DNA from 2 places in the Fictibacillus sp. Mic-4 genome. Region 2 is predicted to be linked to the other one. Evidence: a T-box and tRNA genes for the amino acid it is inferred to sense, from the RefSeq annotation. Region 2 holds a T-box; the other holds one or more tRNA genes.
The links. A T-box is a leader RNA that pairs with one kind of tRNA and senses whether it is charged. The one in region 2 lies ahead of WD019_RS19220 (valine--tRNA ligase), so its partner is inferred to be a tRNA-Val.
Positions count from the first base shown of each region.

Region 1: it encodes a tRNA-Val, which carries the amino acid that the T-box ahead of WD019_RS19220 (valine--tRNA ligase) is inferred to sense. The anticodon was not compared.

Region 1 covers NZ_JBBHZM010000001.1:147,783-154,868, forward strand. Annotated here, with positions in the region: gene WD019_RS00750 (2'-5' RNA ligase family protein) at 1-428, opposite strand, end outside; gene WD019_RS00755 (alpha/beta hydrolase) at 561-1,289, opposite strand; gene WD019_RS00760 (phosphatidylglycerophosphatase A family protein) at 1,405-1,959, shown strand; tRNA gene WD019_RS00765 (tRNA-Val) at 2,093-2,164, shown strand; gene WD019_RS00770 (hypothetical protein) at 2,495-2,752, opposite strand; gene WD019_RS00775 (hypothetical protein) at 2,863-3,021, opposite strand; gene WD019_RS00780 (CotH kinase family protein) at 3,146-4,246, shown strand; gene WD019_RS00785 (hypothetical protein) at 4,718-5,512, opposite strand; gene WD019_RS00790 (transglycosylase domain-containing protein) at 5,695-7,086, opposite strand, start outside.
Region 2 covers NZ_JBBHZM010000045.1:1,680-8,765, reverse strand. Annotated here, with positions in the region: gene WD019_RS19230 (diguanylate cyclase) at 1-257, opposite strand, end outside; gene WD019_RS19225 (bifunctional folylpolyglutamate synthase/dihydrofolate synthase) at 374-1,669, opposite strand; gene WD019_RS19220 (valine--tRNA ligase) at 1,758-4,406, opposite strand; T-box leader at 4,455-4,752, opposite strand; gene WD019_RS19215 (hypothetical protein) at 4,947-5,141, shown strand; gene ysxE (spore coat protein YsxE) at 5,211-6,266, opposite strand; gene WD019_RS19205 (hypothetical protein) at 6,263-7,086, opposite strand, start outside.

The DNA.
Region 1 (7,086 bases), on a different contig from region 2:
TCCTGGTGCCTGATATCGAGCATTTTTAAGCGTTCCAACACATCCGCATGTTCAATATCGGATAATTTTTGAGCCAATGTTAAATGAGGCACAAAATTATAGCGCTCTTCATTTTCTAGTGGGCCTGAATAAAAGGCATCATGCAATGCACGTAAATCATGCCCATCGTTCACTTTTAAATAAATAACATTGTTTACGGGATGGAAGGAACCAACCTTTTCAATCGTAATTTCAAATGGAGGAACATTTTTGGTGATTCTTTCGATGTAGTCAACGATATTATCAATTTCTGAGTCAGATGCATCAAAGCTTTCCTTTAGCGTAATATGTGCAGCAATCCATGCATAGTGCGGGTCATAACGTTTTCGATAAGAATTCACTTTTTCTTGCAGCTCTTTTGATGGGAAAATAACGATACCATATCTCATATAATTTCCTCCTTTGCATTATGCTAAAAGCGAGCGGCGACTTTATAGTGGGCAAAAATCGCTACGAAGTTCATAAATACTGCTGCTGCTTTTTATTAGTATAGCAAATATTCCTACAGTTTCCCAGTTTGGCTATAATCCGTAACAAAATTTTAACGCGGGATAAAGGTCTTTCTGCCAGTTTGCCCAAAGATGATTACCGTTAAATTCAGTATAGCGATACTCAAGCTGCTTATTAGAAAGGACAGAATGTAATGTTCTGTTCGGTGTTAAAAAATCTTTAATGCCTCCCGCGGGGCTTTTAAACTGATGCTCCTCATCGCCAATCGAATGATAAATCGTAAGTAGATCCAACGTGTTCGCAGTCTCGGCCATATGTATGATGTCATTGTCAATAAAAGGTGATTGTAAAATTAATTTGCCAAACGTTCTCGGGAAGAGAAGTCCGGCTTTAAGAGCAACATAGCCGCCAAGGGAGTCGCCCATTAAGCCAAATCCGGCTCCAAGCAAATACGTAGCGAAATGTTCATTGATGAATGGAACGAGTTCAAAAGCGAGAAACCGCAAATAGCTTTCATGTTTCTCCCCTTCAGGGTGGTATTTGGCTGGACGATCTTTGCCGCGATTATGATCAACTGCAACGATGATTAATTCCTCAATTTCTTTTTGGCGAATGAGTTCATCTGCCGTGCTCGCAAGCTTCCCGAGTCGAAAATAATCCTGGCCGTCCTGGGCAATAAGTACAGGATATTTATATAAAGGAGAATAGTTTTCAGGATAGTAGATCAACAGCCGGATTTCTTCTTTTAATGTATTGCTGTAGATCATTTGTTCTTTTATTTCGCCATTTATGGTAGCCATTCAAATCCCCCAATTGTCAAAAGTCGAGTGTTGTTTGCCGTTTCATTGTATCATAAATGCTATAATGGAAAAAATAGCACCATCCGTCGAAAATACTGATATAGAGGTGAGTTAGATGAGAAAGCGTATTTCTAGTCGTGAAGTAGAAATTGCTGCAAGAACATTATTAGCTGAGCGTGGTGTGAAAGTAACGGATATTGCCGAAATTGTTTATGAAATGCAGGCGCCGTTTTCACCGAATTTGACGATGGAAGAATGTATTGAAAGCGTTGAGGCTGTTCTGATGAAACGAGAAATCCAACATGCCTTATTGGTCGGCATTGAGCTTGACAAACTTGCCGAAGAAAGGAAGCTTTCAGAGCCGCTGCAATCCATAATTGAAACAGATGAAGGGCTTTTTGGCGTGGATGAAACGATCGCCTTAGGCGCCGTCTTTGGCTATGGAAGCATAGCGGTGACTACGTTTGGTTATCTCGATAAATATAAGACCGGAATCATTCGCAGCCTTGATACGAAAACAACCAATAGAGTGCATACGTTTTTAGATGATTTAGTTGGAAGCATTGCGGCAAATGCGTCGAGTAGATTAGCTCACCGGCTCAGGGATAAGGAAGAAAGGCTGTCTTTAGAGGAAATACGCAAGCATGATCAGGAAGAGAAAATCGGCTAAAAAGCGTGAGCTGCCTGATCCTATCAGGGTTGGGCAGTTGGGGTTTAATTTTTTTATAAAAAACTCTTGCAAAAATTCATTAAGCCATATATAATAAAACTTGTCCGATACAAAAGAATACATAGTTAATCATGAGCCGTTAGTTCAGCGGGAGAATGCCACCTTGACAGGGTGGAGGTCACTGGTTCGAACCCAGTACGGCTCATTCCTATTATAGCACTTTGCTTAAAGCAAAGTGCTTTTTATTTAGCAAAACGAAAATTCAGTCTTCCATTTCTTTTATATTAGGCTGAGAACCACTTTTAAACGTTTCTATCGTTTCAGAAAACCCAAAAATACGAGTTTTATTTTCTAAACTAACGAATGTATTGTCCAAACTCTGTGTTCTATTTTCCAAACTACCCAAATTATTGTCCGAACACCGTATTTTATTTCCAATTTGCTGAATGTATTGTCTAAACTAGAGTAATTATTGTCCGAAGGCAATTCGTTGCTTCCGTATCCGTTCTTCGTAAAAACCATCGTGTCTTCCTTCCTACTCGCGTCCAACATCCGCAACTTCAGAACCGTTCCTTGCAATTGGCGGGAATTGTGGATCCTGTCCGGGAAATGACATAGGGGCAGCATGCGGTGATGCTCCGATCATCGCTTTGAGCTCTTCGTATGTTAAATATAATGGCTCCATCGGAAAACCGGTGCTCCACAGCCACCAATCTGCTACCGTCGGGGGAGTGGGGGAGATCGGAAATGGGAAAGCCGGGGAAAACCATTGTCGAACAACGGAATCGTTCATTTTTTCTCTCCCTTTCAAAATGGTCTTATGCCAGTATATGCAAAAAATGAAATAGTTGGGACCAAAAGAAATGCTCAGAATCGTCGCGTAGCCGATTCCGCTCTTCCTCATTATTGTGGACGTTTTGCAGCGATTCCGTCACCTTCAATAGCGGCACGTTCTTCAAAGGCTTTCTCCACTTTTGCCGGAATACGGTTTCTGGAAATTTTATTTTCACCAGAATAACCATTACCTTGAGCCGGTGAGTATTGATTTTTGATGTTTTTCATTTTAGTAGTCCTCCTTGAAGGTATTTTGTGAAAAAAGGCACGTTGTAATGCATTGGACTGTATTATCGGTGTCGTATTGAATAGAATGGCAGCATATATATGAAAACAAAAAAGGAAAGATAGGATGCAATCAAAAAGAAAACTTCCGTTGTATTCGATTCGTATTGAAGAGAAGAATGTTAAAGCGTTAAATAAAGATGTATCGTCTGACCGGCCAGTTCCCGCTAATTTATCGATCAGCAACAGCCGAATCGACAAAATGAAAATTATGATCAGTTATCGTGGAGCCCATATTCGAAAACTGCCTAAAAAATCTTATCAGTGCACATATGTAAAGCCGGATATGTTTTCAGGGGAAAAAGAATTTCATTTGAATGCGGAATACATCGACCACTCCTTTATTCGAAATAAACTATCCTTTCATTTCTTCCAGATGATTGGCTGTCTGGCGCCTGAAGCCAATCATATCCTTCTCGAGATCAATGATGAATTTCAGGGGATATACTTGCGGCTGGAATCCGTCGACCGCTATTTCTTAAAACAAAAAGGTTTGCCGGATGGGGCGATTTATTACGCTGAGAATGATGATGCGAACTTTTCCCTCATTAGCCCTATCGATAACGATGTAAAGGACTCCTTCGATTCGGGCTATAGCCGGAAATACGGTACAAAAGAAGATGATGAAAAACTAAAGCAATTCATCTATAAAATCAATACAGTGCCGCAAGCCCAATTCGGCAAGGAAATCATTAAGCATGTGAATGTGGACAAATATTTGCGCTGGTTGGCCGGCGTTGTTTGCACACAAAATTTTGACGGGTTTATTCATAATTACGCTTTGTATTATCCGAGAGAAACAGGGTTGTTTGAGCTTATTCCATGGGATTATGACGCAACATGGGGAAGGGATATCCACGGCCGGATGTTAGCCTATGATTATATCCCGATCGAAGGCTATAATACGCTAACCGCAAGAATCCTGGACGTTCCGGCTTTCCGAAAACAATATAAAATGTTGATGAGAAAAATTTTAAATCATCAATTTACCTTAGAACAATTAATGCCAGTGATAAATATGATGTACGATCAATTACGGCCATATGTCGATCAAGACCCGTATAAAGGCAAATATTCAGGCCGTTTTGAAAAAGAGCGGCATGTCATTTCACAGTATATTAAACAGCGAAATCGATATTTGAAACAGCATTTATTAGAATTGGATTAAAACGTAAAACTCCATCGCCAAATGATGGAGTTCTGCCATTAAGGAATGTGAATTGACTTAATATGGTGTAAATTAAGAATGACCGTTTCGCCTCGAGCCAGTGTCAATTCAATAGAGTTGCCAATTATTTTTTCGAGTTTGCCGATTTTGCGGCTATCACTGCCAGGGTCGAGGACGATGAGTTGATCGATGAACTTTCTTAATTGTTCTTCAAGAGTGCGGCAAGCGAAACATTGGGTGGCTTTAGAGGAAGGTCCTGGTTCCTTAATCCATATAGGGTTTGATTCGCGGTATAAGGTGTCAGCTTAGTCTTTTATTCTCCTGTTTACAAAACATGTATGGATTTAAATCTATCGTAATCCCACCTTGTATCCATTGACTTGGAAAATGTAGCTGTAAGAAGGGCTCCTTTGCGGTTAAATTTTAAAATGATGATAAGATGCCCTTCTTACAACCTGGTTTATATGAGTACTAGCACATTCTCGTGATCCATGCTTTACTTGGGTCGTTTTTGCCTCCCCATGAACGCATTGATCGCTTTGAGCTGCTTTCTTCCGGATCTCTAAACATATATCGATGTGTACCGGATACGTGAGCTTTTTTGACAGCTTCATGAACTTCTGAGAAACTTCTTCTACGTCCGCCGTCGCTTCGCCTTTCACCTGTGCGCCTGCTATCACTTCTTCTGTTGCCTGTACGTCTGCCGTCACTTCTTCGATTACCGCTGCGTCTGCCGTCGCTTCTTCGATTACCGCTGCGTCCGCCGCCACTTCTTCGATTGCCGCTTCCTTTATTGCTGCTTCTTCCGTTGCCGCTAGACTTGCCGCTGGATTTATCATCATCTTTTTTCTCGATTTCATTTAAGCTTTGGATGTGGTAAATTGGCACATAAATGACTTCTTCTTTAACAACAAGAACCAGGTGATCATCATGAATGTGTGTTATGACACCTTCAACGCTTTCAGGGCCACCGCGGTTAATTTTAACCCATTTATATTTCATATTTTTGCATATCGTGTGGAAAGAATCGCAGTCGATATAGGAAGTGCCGTTATCGTATCCAGAGTAATCTTGAGAATGTTTTGTGACGCTCTTTATATGCTCATGCTGGTAGTATAATACATCACCGTCTTCACTTAACAGGACGCAGTGATCGTCTTTACAGCACATTAATGTCCCTTTTTTAGATTCTGGGCCGCCGAGATTAATTTTTACATTGCAACCAACTAAAGGATGAAGAATATTTTTTGACATTCTTTTATTCACAAATGGTTCCTCCTCATAAAGATATATAAACACCTGATGCTACATGTTATGTATCATGGGAGGACAAAGTACTACGTTATTAGTCTATCTTTTTCAAAATTATACGTTTGTCGGTAATGAAAACGCACAGAATCTATTAAAAACAGGCTGCCGTCATAAAAAAATGAGCAGCAGCCTGTCGTTTAAAATAGCCAATCCACGAACGAATCCCATGCGGATTGCTTTTTCGGATGTTTTTTCAATTCTTTTTCCGCTAGCGGCAATTTAAAATCACTTGTGTTTTCCGGAACGTTTGCTTCACGTAAAATTTCCTTAAACAATGGCGGAAGGGTTTGTGTACTGGACGATGTTAAATAATTTTGCTTTTTGTCAGGGTTGTCGTAGCCGAGCCAGAATGCCCCGACAATGTTTGGTGTATATCCAACAAACCAGTGGTCCTTCGTTCCGCGGATGTCCCCATTTTCCACTTGAGTGGAACCTGTTTTTCCAGCGATGTCCATGCCTGGAATATTTGCATTAACGCCAGTTCCTTCTTTAATTACACCTTGAAGTAAGTACGTCATAAGTTGAGCCGTTTTTGGTTTCATGACTTTTGTCTCATTCTTTTCCCATTTTTCAATAATTTTGCCGTCGCGGTCTTTAATCGCGACAATCGCATGAGCCTCTTCCATTTTTCCGTTATTGGCAAAAGCACTGTATGCTTGTGCCATTTTAAGCGGGGAAGTTCCTTCATATAATCCACCTAATGCCAGGCTTAAGTTACGGTCTTTTTCTGTTACTGGGATGCCAAATTCTTTTACTTTCTCATAACCTTTATCAAGGCCGATTTTATTTAACAGCCAGACAGCCGGCACATTTAACGATTTTGCTACAGCTTGATACATCGTGACTTCACCGCGGTAGGATAAATCGGCATTTTTGGGCTTATACCCATTAAAGTCAACGGGTTTATCTTGCAGGGTGGAATAAGGGCCATATCCGTCCTCAAGTGCTGGAGTGTAAACGGATAGCGGCTTTATTGTAGAGCCGGGTTGGCGTTTTAACTGTGTAGCCCGGTTAAAGCCAAGGAATGTATGTGTTCCTCTTCCTCCGACAAGTGCGGAAATTCCTCCTGTTTTCGGATTGATAAAGACTCCGCCGCTTTGCACCATTTCATTTGAGGTGCTGCCGGGGAACATCGAACGATTCTCATACACATTTTCCATTGCTTTTTGCAGCTTAGGATCAAGCGATGTATAAATCGTATATTTGCCAGACAAAATTTCTTCCTTGGAAATACCGTATCGTTTTTCAGCCTCTTGAATGACATAGTCAACATAATACGGGTAGTTCTCTACATTTTTACCCGGGGTCTTTTTATGCAGGGCAATTTTTTCGGCTTTTGCTTGATTATATTCGGTTTGCGTCAAGTAGCCTTGTTCTTTCATTAATGAGAGAACGACATTTCTTCGCTCGATTGCTTGCTTATAATGACTGATCGGCGAATAATAACTCGGAGCTTTGACCAACCCGGCTAGCATTGCCGATTCACTGATGGTTAAATCCTTCACGTCTTTTCCAAAATACGTATTAGC
Region 2 (7,086 bases):
TGTATTATTATTTGGGCGGTAAAAAGACCGAAATAAAGAAAAACGGCAATTGATATTCCTTGCAGAAGCGAAATATTCGTATCTACTATTTTCAGCGGAAACATGGAGACAATGATTGTTAAAATGACAAAAATAGAAAGATCAAGAAAATGGACGGTGTTTGGAAAATCCGTTAAGGCGAATCCTAACCAGAGTGCAAGGGGATAGAGCAAGAGCCAATATAGGATAATTTGATATTGCGATTTCTTCTTTACCATACTCAAGCCTCTCCCCTTACTTCAAGCCTATATTTTTGGTATAATAAGGAATTTTACTAGGTCATTTATATCACTCTCTATTTTATCAAATAGTTTTGAAAATTGGAATCGATATTTTATGAGTTTGTAAAATAGCCTCGCACGTCTGAAATAAAGTAAAGGGAACCTGTTACAACGATGATGTCGTCTCTTCCTGCGCTTTTCATAAGTTTTTGGAGGGCATGTCTCCAATTTTCATCATAAAATTTGTTTGGAAATTGGCTTCGATCATATAGGTCTTTTGCACTACTTGATCGATGGAACGAGAATGTCGTAAAGGTAATTGTTTGAACAAGTCCGTAAATTTCCGCTAGCATTTCATCAATCTCTTTATCCGCTAATGCTGTAAATAAAAGATGAATCTTTTTCTCCGGATAATGGGATTGCAATGTATCACGCAGGCTTCTTATCCCTTCAGGATTATGGGCCCCATCTAAAATAACGATCGGGTCTGAAGAAACAAGTTCAAATCTCCCTTGCCATTTCGCTTTTTTCAACCCTTCTTGAACCGCTTCCTGTTCTACACAGAACGCGTAATAGAAGTTCAAATAGTCTATTGCCATAAGTGCAAGTGCCGCGTTTTTTACCTGGTGTTCACCTTTCATGGAAAGATGGAGATTTTCCCGTCTGACTAAAAGAGATTCATAGGAGAAGACTTCTTCCCCGTTTTCTACTGTCCGGTTCTCATATGAAAATTGCTCATTCAGTACAAAACAATTCGCATGTTGGCGTTTCGCTTTTTCTTTAATGACCTGTAAGGCAGCTGGCTCTTCAGCACCGGTAATGACGGGAATGCCAAATTTAATGATCCCCGCTTTTTGCCCGGCAATCTCTTCAATTGTGTTTCCTAGAATGTTCATATGGTCATAACCGACATTCGTAATAATAGAGAGAATCGGGTGAATGACATTTGTCGAATCATGCAAGCCTCCAAGCCCAACTTCATAAATAACGACATCCGGGTAAGCAATATTTGCAAAATACAATAACGAAATTGCGGTGATCACTTCAAATTCAGTCGGCGAGCCCAGTTCTGTTTCGGCCAATTCTTCTGCAAGCGGCCTCACTTGATTAGCCAGCTGCAGAAAATCTTCATTGCTGATCGGCTGCCCGTTTACACTGATTCTTTCATTAAACGTAATGACATAAGGCGACGTAAACGTACCTACTGTATAGCCCGCTTCCTCCAGCATATGGCGCAAGTAGGTGACGGTTGATCCTTTTCCGTTCGTTCCGGCCACATGGATTGTTTTAATGTGCCGTTCAGGATGATTGAGACGTTCAAGCATCCATTCCATTCGTTTCAATCCTGGTTTGATTCCAAATGTCAACAATCCGTGAACCCAATTTAGTGCTTCTTCAAAAGTGTTCATTAAAAACCTTCCTCTCTTACTATTCCGCTGGTCTTTTTGAACGAGTAGAAGGACGAATCCTTTTACGAAGAACCCGTCCTTACATCCATTATCCTTTTAATTCTTGAATTCTTGCTTCAACGTTCGCACGTTTTTCGAGGTAATCTTTTTCTTTTGCACGCTCTTCTTCAATCACTTTTTCAGGCGCTTTCTTTATGAATCCTTCATTGCTTAATTTCTTTTGAACACGCTCGACCTCTTTGTTGTATTTTTCCAATTCTTTTTCTAAACGTTTAATTTCTTCCTCAATGTTAATTAAGCCTTCTAATGGCAAATACATTTCAACCCCCGTAAGAACGGCGCTCATCGATTTGTCTGGAGCCGATAATTCGGTTGCGATCACAAGCGAACTCGGGTTACAGAAACGTTCGATGTAGTTCCGGTTCGCACGAAGCGCCTTTAATACTTCTTCACTTTTTGGCTTAAGCTGCATTTCAATCGGCTTGCTTGGGGCTACATTCATTTCAGCGCGAATGTTGCGGATCGAACGGATGAGTTCGGTAATAAGACTCATCTCTTTCGCCGCTTCAGGGAAATGCAAGTCTTCCCGGTGTTTCGGCCAGCTGCTGACCGTGATGGATTTACCTTCATGCGGCAAGTGCTGCCAGATTTCCTCTGTAATAAACGGCATGAACGGATGAAGCAATCGCAATGTGTGATCAAGAACATAAGCTAAAACCGAGCGAGTCGATTTCTTCGCCGCCTCATCTTCCCCATATAGTGGTAGCTTCGCCATTTCGATGTACCAATCACAAAGGTCATCCCAAATAAAGTTATAAAGCAGACGGCCAACCTCGCCGAATTCATAAGCATCGATTAAACGTGTAACATCGGCAACCGTTTCATTGAATCGGGTTAAAATCCATTTGTCCGCTAATGATAAATCTCCGGTTAAATCGATTTCCTCCGCCTTCATTCCGTCCATATTCATAAGCGCAAAACGGGAAGCGTTCCAGATCTTATTCGCGAAGTTCCATGTTGATTCAATTTTTTCCCAGTAGAAGCGAAGATCGTTCCCCGGCGAGCTTCCGGTAGATAAGAAGAACCTTAATGCATCGGCACCGTATTTTTCAATGACATCCATCGGATCGACACCATTGCCGAGCGACTTGCTCATCTTTCTTCCTTCCGAGTCGCGAACTAATCCATGGATTAATACATCTTTAAATGGCCGTTCACCTGTAAACTCTATCCCCTGGAATATCATGCGCGCTACCCAGAAGAAAATAATATCGTAACCGGTTACGAGTACATTGGTTGGATAATAACGTTTAAAGTCTTCGGAGGCTTGATCAGGCCAGCCCATCGTTGAAAAAGGCCATAGCGCGGATGAGAACCACGTATCCAAAACATCTGTATCCTGCTCCCAGTTTTCAATGTCTTTCGGCTGTTCGCGACCAACGTAAATTTCACCTGTTTCTTTATGGTACCAGGCAGGAATTCTGTGGCCCCACCAGAGCTGCCGGGAAATGCACCAATCGCGAATATTTTCAATCCAGCGCAAGTACGTTTTCTCGAATCGTTCCGGAACAAAGTTAACTTTGTTTTCGGATTTTTGCAGTTCAATCGCTTTTTCGGCGAGCGGCTTCATTTTAACAAACCATTGCGTCGAAAGATACGGTTCAACAACTGCCCCGCTTCGTTCAGAATGGCCGACGGAATGCATATGTTCTTCAATTTTAAAGAGAACACCCAATTCTTGAAGATCTTTTACGATTTGCTTGCGGCATTCAAAGCGATCCATTCCCTGGTATTTACCCGCATTTTCGTTCATTTTTCCGGATTCATCCATGACTAAAATGCGCTCAAGGTTATGGCGGTTTCCGATCTCAAAGTCGTTCGGATCATGTGCCGGAGTAATTTTTACCGCCCCGGAACCGAACTCCATATCGACATAGTCGTCTCCAATAATTTCGATCTCACGGCCAACGATTGGCAAGATCGCTTTTTTCCCGATTAAATGCTTGTAGCGTTCATCATCCGGGTGGACGGCGATCGCAGTATCACCAAGCATCGTTTCCGGACGTGTTGTCGCAATTTCAATCGAACCGGAGCCGTCAGCAAGCGGATAGCGCATATGATAAAAAGCACCTTGAACATCTTGATAAATAACCTCGATGTCGGATAACGCCGTTTTCGTTTCTGGATCCCAGTTAATGATATATTCCCCGCGGTAAATAAGGCCTTTTTCATAAAGGGTAACGAAAACTTCACGAACCGCTTTAGACAACCCTTCATCAAGAGTGAAACGTTCACGGGAATAGTCGAGGGAGAGCCCTAATTTTGCCCATTGCTTACGGATAAAATCAGCATATTCTTCTTTCCATTCCCATGACTTTTCAAGAAACTTTTCACGCCCTAAATCATAGCGGGAAATTCCCTGTTCACGAAGTTTCCCTTCTACCTTTGCCTGTGTAGCAATTCCGGCATGGTCCATTCCCGGAAGCCATAGTACGTCATAGCCTTGCATTCGCTTTGCGCGAGATAAAATATCTTGAAGCGTTGTATCCCATGCATGCCCTAAATGCAATTTTCCAGTAACGTTTGGCGGCGGAATAACGATCGTATAGGGTTCCTTTTGCTCATCACCTGTCGCTTCAAAAAATTTCCCATCAAGCCAAAATTGATACCAATTGGCTTCTGCCTGCTTCGGGTCATATTTCGTAGGCATCGAAATTTCCTTTTTCTCTGTCGGCATCTTCATCTACTCCTTAAAAATTGTACAAATAAAAAACTCCCTCCGCCCTCAAAGGACGAAAGAAGTTATTTTCGCGGTACCACCTTTGTTTGCAGCTTAGAGGTTAGATGTGAGGATTGGAGTTTGGTCCCTAACACGAAACCAGCTAAGTGCACACTCGATTTGATAACGGTTTTCCCGGCTTCTTCTACTTTCCGATGTCTCACAAAAGTGAACACATTTAAAAATTTTCAAAGAAGCTGCTCCAGGGCGACCTTCCAATACCGGAACACTTAGGAAATCTCTCAGCTGCTGATTTCCCTCTCTTAAAGGCCGGACATGTACTCTTCCCTTTCTTCGCATACCTTTATATTAAACTTAAAGATATTTTAACTTTCTTCCCTACTTATCGTCAATAGCTTATCCATCGATTGTAACAATTATACTATTCTTCTAAGGGAAAAATGGTGCCTCGATTTTGTTCACCATTGAAATAATCGTGCATAAAATGGGTATTAACCTAGATTCCTGGATCGATTCAACATGAAAAGAGGGGTATCGATGGCAAGGAGAGCTTTTCGGAAATATCGAATGCCGAACTGGCTGCAAAACATTCGAGATGTTGTAGCCCAATTTACAATCCCGCTCATCGTCTTTCAATTGATCAGAACCATTATCTTCCCATCCGCGGTCGACTTTTTTCTCATACTAATCTTGTTGGTCCTTCATTTATGCTTTACGCTTGAAGTTTTTTAAAAAGTCATGTGCTGTAAGGAGGCACATGACTTTTTTCTCGGCAAATTAAAGGATCCCATATAGGTTGCCCTATATGGGATTTTGATTCGTCTGTTCGTTTGGATTGGCCTCGTTCTCTGGAGGCGGTGGCGGCATTAAAATAAAGCCGCACAGTTCGGTAATACGTTTTAAAGCGGAAATTCTTCGCTCCAATCGATGAACCATTTCAAGTTGAGTAAACCTACCTCTATTATTTAAATACATATCAACCGAATGAAATAAAGGCTCAGGAAAACTTAAATAACTGACTAGAAGGCTTTTTTCTTCATCTAACAAAGGCAGTCTTGCCTGATAAATTCCGAAATACCGCATTCCATCTTCAATCTTCCAGGTAGGACTATGAACGGCTTTCCGAAAGAAAATGGCCAGGTCCCTTACCGGTGTATCGAGGACGGCTTTTTCAAAGTTTAATAAATGCACTTCCCCATGATGACTGAAAAGGACATGATTTCTTGACACCTTGCCATTACAAAGCACACTTCGATATCTCTTTTCACTTTGACATGTATTATACCATTCGCCTAACCGCTGCTTCGCTTCTTCCGCCATCCTCATCATCTCGTGAAAATGGCTTAAATACGTTAGTTCGAATGGGGACATATACAATTTCCGTTCTGCTTCTTCAGCAAAACGTTCCATTTCCAGCTGACGCCCTTCCCACCGATTCATTAAATAGTGGTATGACTGTTCCACGACTTCCGGTGAAAAGTCTTGTTCTTTTAATGTCAGTACATGTATTTTCGCGATCTCTCCAATAAGATCATCTTCCCTGCTTAAACTTGTGCGCGGTGTTCCCGAAAACCATGGCATTAAATAATACACATTATTTCCATACTGAACCGTGTAATCCCCATATTTCGTAGGGTACAGGGGAACCATTCGATGATAGCCAATTTCTGATAACCGCTGAATGACATGCGTAAACCAACGGCGTTCTTCTTCGTTCATTTTTGTTTCTTTTAAGGCAAATGTTCCACGTTTCGTAATAACTTTCTTTACTTTTCCAACGGCCTCAATTCTTTCAGGATAAAGATCATATTGAAAAAGAATTGGCCCATAGTTTTGAACCTCATTTGGAAAACTCATAGGGCCACCTTCCTTCTTTTTTCATCCAGCCAATCCGTATAATGGTGCAGCAATACCCGATTTCGTTCCCAGTCTTGTTCAAAATTTCGCAGAATCGTCATCATTTCGGACAGTTCGCTTTCTTGAAGCCGGTCTAAACATTCATACAATTCTATCGGAGCTAATATTTCAGCAAGAAGCAAAAAGCCATGTTCCGTTTCTAACGAGAAATGGTCATTAATGCATGTTAACAGCTTCTTTAACGAGTAAGGGCTCGAGTTGTTCAGCCATTTTATTAAAAAAATGCGTAACGATCTATATCCGAGCTCCGGACGAGCCGTTCCCCCTTCATAAAAAAATAAATTAAATATTTCTTTTCCCTTCCGCCCATCCAATCGATCAAGTAGTGGTAAGGGAATTCCTCTAAAGGTTTCTGTCAGTTCAAGCGCTCTTTTTTGCCGTTTATCCGCTTCAAGCAGACACTTTTTCACACTTTCAAAAGATGCCCCTTCTTCTTTATACTTCCTCAACCTCTCGAGACACTTTTTAAACGAATAATCATTCTTAACTGCTATTTCTTTATATTTATCGTGTAATTTTATGCCGGTCTGTAATAGCCCTCCGATCAATTGCCCCCAATTTTCCTCATACCCCGCACACGGAACAGTCGTTGTCACATGGTCATGCAGCGTAATATACGTAGTTCCCGATGCGATCCACGGATTCTGGTTGGCTGTGCGTAACATTCGATCCGTGGCAACGTTCATTCCAAGTGCAACTTCATCCCGCCATTCGATATGCCAATTTAAAAGTTGTTCCTCCGCCCAAAACCTTACTTGCT